Regions from separate parts of the Brevibacillus agri genome, predicted to be linked through region 1. Evidence: riboswitches for the same ligand, from Rfam matches in the RefSeq annotation. Region 1 holds a riboswitch; the other holds the start of a gene.
What was found. Region 1 has a riboswitch for cobalamin ahead of BA6348_RS18985 (ABC transporter substrate-binding protein). Riboswitches for the same ligand answer to the same signal wherever they lie in the genome.

Region 1 (4,201 bases):
CTTTCCGCTGCCATTCGGCCCGATCAGCCCCACAAATTCGCCGGAGCGAACCGTCAGGCTAACGTCGCGCAAAATCGTTTTTTTCTCCAGCTCGACCGAAATGTTCTCCACATGCAGATTCATCGCCCGCTACCTCCGAAAGAATATGAGCTGCGCATCATCAACCAAATAAAGAACGGACCGCCGCACAGCGCCGTGATAATCCCGATCGGCAGCTCTTCCGGCGCAAACGCAAGCCGGGCGATCACGTCCGCCCAGATCAGGAAAATGGCCCCGAACAAGGCGCTGACAGGCAGGACGCGACGATGGTCCGAGCCGACGATGACGCGAACGATATGCGGCATCATCAAGCCGACAAAGCCGATAGACCCGCTGATCGAGACGATGACGCCCGTCAAAAGCGCGGTAATGACCAGCAGCAGCTTGCGAAATTGCACCGTATTGACGCCCAGCGTCCCCGCCGCTTCTTCGCCCATCAGCATCGCATTGAGCGAACGGTATTGCGTCAACAGGACAATCAGACAGATGACGACGATCAGCGTCGGTATGGTCAAATACTCCCACTTCCCTCCGGCCAGACTGCCGCTCATCCAGAACAGGACAGAGCGGATGCCGTGCTCGTTGGGCGCGGAAAAAATAATCAGGCTGGTGATCGCAGACAGGATGGCGGAAATCGCGATGCCGGCCATGAGCAGACGCACCGTCGAGTTTTGCCCGCCGATGCGGGACAAGGTAAAAATAAGCAGGATCGAGACGAGCGATCCGGTGAAAGCACCGAAAGAAAGCGCGAATTGTCCGTACATGCTGAATGCTCCGAACAAAATGACCAGCGTCGCTCCGGCCGATGCGCCCGAGGAGACTCCCAATATGTACGGATCTGCGAGGGAGTTGCGAACCAGAGACTGGATCGCCACCCCCACAACAGACAGGCCGGCCCCGACGACAGCCCCCAGCAGGACGCGGGGAAACCGAATGTCCCAGATAATGGTCTGTTCTCCTTTTGACCAATCCACTTCCACCCATTGATTGACCAGCGGGAGATTCGCCAAGGCAATTTTCCATACCGTCGCTGGTTTGATTTCCACCGAGCCGAGTGTCACCGCAAACGTAATCGAGACGACAAGCCCGATCAGCAGGGCAACGATGATGAAGGGCATCTTGATCTTGTGCAGGGCCGTTCCCTCCTTGTCTAAGCAGCCGTTTCTTATTTGAATGTATCCGGGTGCAGACCTTCCGCGAGAATTTTCAGCGCGATCGGTGCGCGTACCCCTTCGGACGCTGCGGACAATGGCAGCACGATCAGACGTTTGTTCTGGATCGCTGGCACGTCAGCCAGTTCCTTTTTGGACAACAGGAAGTTTTGTTTTTGCTCGATCGTCTTGTCGCCGTAGTCGACCACGACGATGACGTCTGGCTTGCGGTTCACGACTTCTTCCCAGCTTACGGTCGCCCAGCCTTTTTGAATGTCGTCGAACACGTTTTTGCCGCCTGCCGCTTTAATCAGAGAAGTCATGTAGTTGTTGGCAGCGGTCAGCGGCTGGTCTTCTCCGCTGTCGTACACGAACACGTTCAGCGGCTTGTCCACCGTGCCGATTTTGCTCACGGTTTGCTCGATTTCCGCTTTCATTTTGCCAATCAGTTCGTTCGCCTTGTCTTCTACGCGGAAAATGCGGCCGATGTTTCGAATATCGGCGAACACGTCGTCAATCGTCGGACCCGGCTTGTTCGAGGACTCTTGCAGGTACGATTTGATTCCCGCCTTTTCCAAGTCCTCCATCGAGCCTACGCCTTTGTCGCCAAATGCGCTTTTCCAGCCTGCGTAGACGAAGTCAGGGTTTGCGGCCAAAAGCACTTCTTTGGTCGGATACTTGTCAGACAGGACTGGTACCTTGTCGTAGTCGGCTTTCAGCTCAGGCAAAATGTGATCGTCCAGGTACGCGGTTCCGACCATTTTGTCAGCCAGCCCCAGCGCGAGCATGACTTCGGTTACGTGCTGGTTCATTGTCACAGCGCGTTTTGGCGCTTCCGGGTACGTCATCTCGATCCCGTTGGTCACAATCGTGACGGGCTTGTTGTCAGCAGCAGGCTGGGCCGTTTGCTCCGAGCCAGCATTCGCCACCGTGGATTCGGTCGTAGCAGGTGCTGCCGAGCTGCATGCGGACAAAAGCAGCATAATCGCTGCCAGCGCTGCCATCCAGAAACCGTGGAAGGCTTTTTTTCTCTTACGGATTGTACTCATCTGGTAACCCCTCTTCTTTTGTTGTTGGCATGATGAAAATGAAGCGTTATGTAAATCGTAATGATTACGAATTACACCTTTACTATACAGAGAGCCTGCTTGTTTGGCAACACAGGAAATGCATCACCCCTTTCACAGCCTCGACCGCCACGGCGATGTTCATAGAAAAAAGCACCCCCCAGTTTCCAATCGGGAGGTGCTTGACATACGTAGACATGCCTATAGATTCGGCGTTGCCAATGACGCCTGTTCCTAGTCTGCTTCCACATCTGTCCCATCCTCGTGGGTCGATTGTAAATCATCTCATGGCAGGTCTCCTGGCTTACGAATCATCATCCCCAGCGCCCTTCCCATTTTTCGTCGCGCGAAAAACAGTGGCTTTTTTGCTGGACACTCCTCGTTACAGTGGCGGGACCGCGCCGGATTTTCACCGGACTTCCCTATTAAGCTGGCGGAACCAAACGATTCCGGGCAGCACCATCAGATTCATATAAAATTGTGAGTTTGAAGCCTTATCCGATCACCGTCAGTTTTTTCGGGAACTTGCTCAACACTTCTACGCCTGTTTCGGTTACGAGCACATCGTCCTCGATGCGCACGCCGCCTGCTCCCGGCAAGTACACCCCTGGTTCAATGGTGAACACCATGCCTGGGCGCAGCGTTTCCTGATTTTGCCCATGCACGGACGGATATTCGTGCACATCCATGCCGAGGCCGTGCCCCAGACGGTGAATGAAGTAATCGCCGTAGCCTTTTGCGGCAATGACGTCGCGAGCGGTCTGGTCGAGATGGGCAAACGTCACCCCTGGACGAACTTCGGCAATCGCCGCCTCGTTCGCTGCCAGCACCGTTTCGTAAATATCGCGCAGTTGCTCGCTGATCTGGCCGACAGCAAACGTACGGGTAATATCGGAAACGTAGCCGTCCGCTGCTACCCCGATGTCAAACAGGAGCAAATCGCCTTCCTGCACTTTGCGCGAACCAGGCGTTCCGTGCGGCAATGCCGATTTTTCCCCCGCCAAAACCATCGTGGAAAAAGACGGGCCGTCCGCTCCCAGACGCTTCATCTGGTATTCCAGCTCCGCGACGATTTCCATTTCGGTCTGGCCGATTTTGAATGTTTTCAACGTCTCGCCGAGTGTATCTTCAATCAGTTGGACAGCCTTTTGCAAACGAGCCACTTCGTCTGCCGATTTAATCAGGCGCATTTCGCGCAGCGGCTCTTCCACATCCGCGTAGCTCTCTGCACAGATGACTTGTCCCAGCGCCTCGTAACGCTCTACGGTCATGTGGCTTTTTTCGATGCCCAGCTTCTTCAGGTTCGCTGGCAACACTTGCTTGAGAAGCTCGTAAGGATTCTCAATATCCGTATGCGTATGAATCGTCTGAACAGTCGAAGCCGCTGCTGCCGCTTCGCGGTCAAGGGCGGGAACGATCAGGGATGGCTCGCCCTGGGCTGGAATAACCAGACCCATAAAGCGTTCATGCGGATCGGTAAAAAAGCCGGTCAAATAGTAAACGTGCTTGGGAGAGGTGATGACTACCGCGTCGAGCTCTTGTTTGGTCAAAAATTCGTGCAGTTTCGAAATGCGCTCCAAATACACCTGCGTCACCTTCGCTTTCGACAAGATTCTTCCTCGAGAATACCATTTCCCTGTCCAAAAAAGAAGAGCGGAACGGAAAATTCTCTCTTGAAACGGACACCATATGCTAGGGGTGAATAACCAACATGGAACCAACCATCGTACAACTGGACAGCCACCGCATCGCCTGCCACCTGTCAGGGCGCGGCACGCCACTCGTGTGCATTCACGCCCCGTGCATCGGCTCTGTCAACTTCGACTATCAAGAGCCGCTTGCGGATGTTTGCCAACTCGTCGTGCCAGACCTCCCGGGGCATGGCGACAGCTCCCCGCTGGCTGGACCTACGACCATGCGCGAGCTTGCCAGCGTGATTCACGG
Region 2 (4,201 bases), 2.2 Mb from region 1:
GGTTCAGGCTGTTTTCCAAAGCGAGCACACCCTGGATTTCGTGCGCTTTCACCATCATTTCCAGCACATCGCGCACGACGAGCGGTTCTTTTCCTTCTGCCAGGCGTACGCGGCTCAAATAATCGGCTACTGCCAAAATACCGCCGAGGTTGTCCGACGGATGCCCCCACTCTGCGGCCAGCCACGTATCGTTGTAATCGAGCCAACGGATCATGCAACCGATATTGAACGCTCCGCGCACCGGGTCAAGCACGTACGAGGTTCCCGGTACACGGCAACCGTTCGGAACGACGGTTTCAGGCACGATCGGCCCGAGCAGCTTCGTGCACTCCGGATAGGACAGAGCCAAAATGCCGCATCCGAGCGTATCCAGCAGCACGTAGCGTGCGGTCTGGAACGCTTCTTCACTCGTAATCTCCTTCGTCAGCACATAGTCTGCGATTTCCTCCAGCAACTGGTCTGTTTTTGTCCGTTCATTCATTTTCAGCATGCGAATCATTCCTTTCTCTTTTTGGATTTACGCGCGGCGTTGGCCGATGTAGTTGACCCGGGGCCGGAACAGGCGGTTGTGTTTATGCTGCTCGATCACATGCGCGCACAGCCCTACTGTTCTCGCACTGAAAAAGATCGGGGTGTACAGCGGAATCGGAATCCCGAGCATCCAGTACACCGGAGCGGCGTAATAATCGAGATTCGGGTAAATGCCCTTCTCGCACTCCATGATTTTCTCTCCGGCTTCGCACATCTGATACAGCAGGTCGTCTCCTTTGGCGTCGCACAGTTGCCTCAAGGCGTCCTTCATCATGAGGGCACGCGGATCGATCTTTTTCATGTACACGCGGTGGCCGAATCCCATAATCCGCTCTTTGTTGGCCAGCTTGGACTCCAGCAATTGCTCAAATTCCTCGACCGAGCTTGCCTCAAGCAGCATGTGCATCACCGCTTCGTTTGCTCCGCCGTGCAAGTTTCCTTTCAGCGAAGCGACCGCTCCGGTCAATGCCCCGTACAAATCCGACAAAGTGGAGGCGATCACCCGCGCCGTAAAGGTCGAATTGGGCATTTCGTGCTCGCTGTACAAAACCAGGGATCGGTCGAAGATGGCCTCTTCGAAGGCAGACGGGATTTTGCCCGTAATCATGTAGAGAAAATTGGCGCTGTACGACAGCTCCGGCAACGGTGCCACCAGCTCGGCTTTTTGAATCACGCGGTAGCTGTTGGCGACGATGTTCGGCACTTTGCCGAGCAGCTTGTAGGCCCGCTCCTTGTTGGCTTGCGGCGAGCAGTTGTCGAGGTGACTGTCATAGCCGGCCAGCGCCGACAGCCCCGTCCGCAAGCCGTCCATCGGATGCGTTTTTTCCGGCAGCAGCTTGAGCATGTCGAACACTTCTCTCGGGATGTCGTACTCGCTCTTCAGCTTCTCTTCTACCGCCCGCTTTTGTTCCTCGTTCGGCAGCGCTTCCTCCAGCAAAAGATGGACGATATCCAGGTAACGGTACGCTTTGGACAGCTCGATCAAGTCGTACCCTTTGATGACGATTTCTCCTTGCTTCGTATCCAGAAAGGAAATGCTCGTTTCCGCAGCCACTACCCCTTCCAGACCTGGAAAAAACTTTTCTTCAACTCCCATGTTCCTCATCCTCCGCCCCAAATAGGTTGATCTTTAGACGTTGATAAGCCTTGTCGAGATTTTGCAAAAGCTTTTCTTGATCCGCTGGACTGTCTGATCGCCTGATGACCTCGTCTTTTAATTTCGAGTAATGCGCCTTGATAACGCTCGGGTTCTCTATCGTCAAGTTGTTCATAATGCACGCCTGAAAATCGTTGGTAAAATACTCAACCGTTCCAAACAAAAAATCGCTCATCCGTCACGTACCCTCCTGAAAATCCGCACAAAAAAACAACTTCCGCAGAAGTTGTTAAGAGGCGAATGAATACTCAAATAAGCATGCTGATTGTCCAAATCAAAAACACGCCTATCCATTTCGCACTTAACACCCCCTATCCTCGTAGGTATTGATGTTGTGCTCAAACAGGCAGGTCTCCTGGCTTATGTTCATCGCTTTTCGAACCTTCCCATTTTCGGCTGGCGAAAACAGTGGCATCTTCGAATCGCTCCCAATTACAGTTGCGGGACAGCGTCGGATTCTAACCGAACTTCCCTTTTAAGCAGATAAAAGATGGTGAATTTATCTGCACCTGTTTGTACACGTATTTAGTTTGTCTCGAATATACCACCGATTCAGAAAATTAACAATTGGATTCTTTCCTAAAAATTGGGTAACCCGATTGAACGCACACGAAAAAACCAGCCAATAACGATGATTGGCTGGTTACTGATGGCTTACCCGATAATTTTTGTCTTCTTGGCATTCTCCATCGATTTTTGAATCAGACCGCTCAACGGACGCTTCAAGGCAAGCGCGATGAACAGGCTGATTCCGATGAAACCGAACAGAAAGAGAATATCCCGGATCGCCGTCTCCCAAAGCACCCCGCCTACGCCCTCCCGCAGCAAGCTGATCGCGTAGGTGAACGGCATGAACGGATTCAATGCCTGGAAAAAGGGAGCGGTCATGCTGATCGGGAACGTCCCGCCCGAGCTGGAAAACTGGAACACCATGAAAATGATCGCGATGCCTTTGCCCACGTTGCCGAATACGGACAGCAGCGTGTACGTGATCGTGACGAATACCATGCTGACGAGCATCGCGAAAAGCACAAACGGGACTTTATCCGCAACATAAGCTTCCAGAATGTAAATGTCTCCAAGCGTAATGCACAATGCCTGAAGCAGACCGATCGTCACAAACGTGCCCAAGCGGCCCAAATAAAGCTGGTACGGCTTGTAGCGGCCATCCGGATTTTCCGCATCCGGCTTGAGCAGGGAAATCAGCAGCGTGGCCCCGACCCATAGCGACAGGACGCCGTAAAACGGAGACATCGCCGAGCCGTAGTTCGGGATCGGGTATTTGCGGTTTTCCTTGATCTGCACCGGGCTGGCGAGAAATTCGCTCTCTTTTTGAATATCCCCGCGCAAAAGCTTGGCGAGATCGGCGAAGTTGTTGTTCGCCTCTACCTCTCTCAGCTTGTCTGCCGCCTGCGAAATCGCGCTCTCCAGCTTGGGCAAATCGTCGCGAACCAGCGCCGCCACTCTGTGGACGCCGTTCTCCACCTCCGGCAGCTTGTTGCGCACAAAATCAGCCAGCTTCACAAGTTCCGCTTCCGCCTGCGGCAAATCGTTGCGAATGAATGCCGCCGCCTGGTCGAGCTTTTGCCCGATGGCTGGCAAGTTTTCCTTCAAGAACGGAGCCGCCGTGCGAATCGCTTTGGCAAAAGCGTCCGACTTCGCTTGCAGCGTTTGCGCCAACTCGTGAACCCGCGCCTGAATTTGCGGCAGCTCCTGCTCGATTCGTTTCAGCTCTGCCAGGCCAAGCTCCAGACCTGCCTTCGTTTCCTTGAGAATCGTCTCGATATCCGGGAGCTTTTCCTGCGCTTTGTGCAAAAGCTCGGCGGACGTTCCCGTGATCGTCTTCAGCTTTTCAATGCCTTCCTCGATTTTCGGAACGATTTCGCTATCGTAGCGCCCGAGAATATCGCCCAGTTCCGCGCTCGTGTTTTTCGACAGTTCGTTCAGGCTCTCGACCAAGTCTCGCGCTGGCTTTTTCCCGTTTTCCAGCGCGTCTGCAATCGTGCCGAGAATTTCGATTTGCCGATTCATCCTGTCCTCGAGCCCGTGCAGCCGCTCTGACAAACGGTCCAGCGGCTGTCCGGGGATGTAGCCGTTCAGCTTGTCGGCCAGCGCTGCGGTATGTTCCAGCACGCGCACGACTCGGGACAGCCTGTCCTGGACGGCATGAACCTCTTCTGCTGTCGGCAAGCGCTCCGGATTGAGCTGCAAAAGCCTGTCTGTAAGCTGCGCAAGCGCATCGGCAGCTTGCTGGGCCAGCAGGAGATTTTGCTTAATCAGCGGCGCGATTGTGTCCCATGCGCCGTCATGGGTTGCAAAAAACCGATTCAGTTGATCGGCCAAATCGGCTCCTTTGTCCGTCAGCTCGGCAATGCGCGGCAGGGCGTTTTGAGCCGCCGAAACAATCTCAATTGCCTGACTGGCCTTCTCTGTGGCCGTGGTGACCGCGCTTGCGACTTTGCCGAAGTTTTGATCGAGCTCGGCAATGCGCCCGACCGCCTGCTCGATTGTCGG

Region 2: it holds a riboswitch for cobalamin, as region 1 does, so the genes downstream of both, BA6348_RS03575 (hypothetical protein) here and BA6348_RS18985 (ABC transporter substrate-binding protein) in region 1, are expected to answer to the same signal.

Annotation. Positions count from the first base shown of each region.
Region 1 is NZ_CP026363.1:3,857,684-3,861,884, forward strand. It holds gene BA6348_RS18975 (heme ABC transporter ATP-binding protein) at 1-123, opposite strand, end outside; gene BA6348_RS18980 (FecCD family ABC transporter permease) at 120-1,157, opposite strand; gene BA6348_RS18985 (ABC transporter substrate-binding protein) at 1,205-2,239, opposite strand; cobalamin riboswitch at 2,530-2,736, opposite strand; gene BA6348_RS18990 (M24 family metallopeptidase) at 2,752-3,843, opposite strand; gene BA6348_RS18995 (alpha/beta fold hydrolase) at 3,969-4,201, shown strand, end outside.
Region 2 is NZ_CP026363.1:672,000-676,200, reverse strand. It holds gene BA6348_RS03585 (bifunctional 2-methylcitrate dehydratase/aconitate hydratase) at 1-490, opposite strand, end outside; gene mmgD (citrate synthase) at 518-1,627, opposite strand; gene BA6348_RS03575 (hypothetical protein) at 1,617-1,862, opposite strand; cobalamin riboswitch at 2,016-2,215, opposite strand; gene BA6348_RS03570 (YhgE/Pip domain-containing protein) at 2,342-4,201, opposite strand, start outside.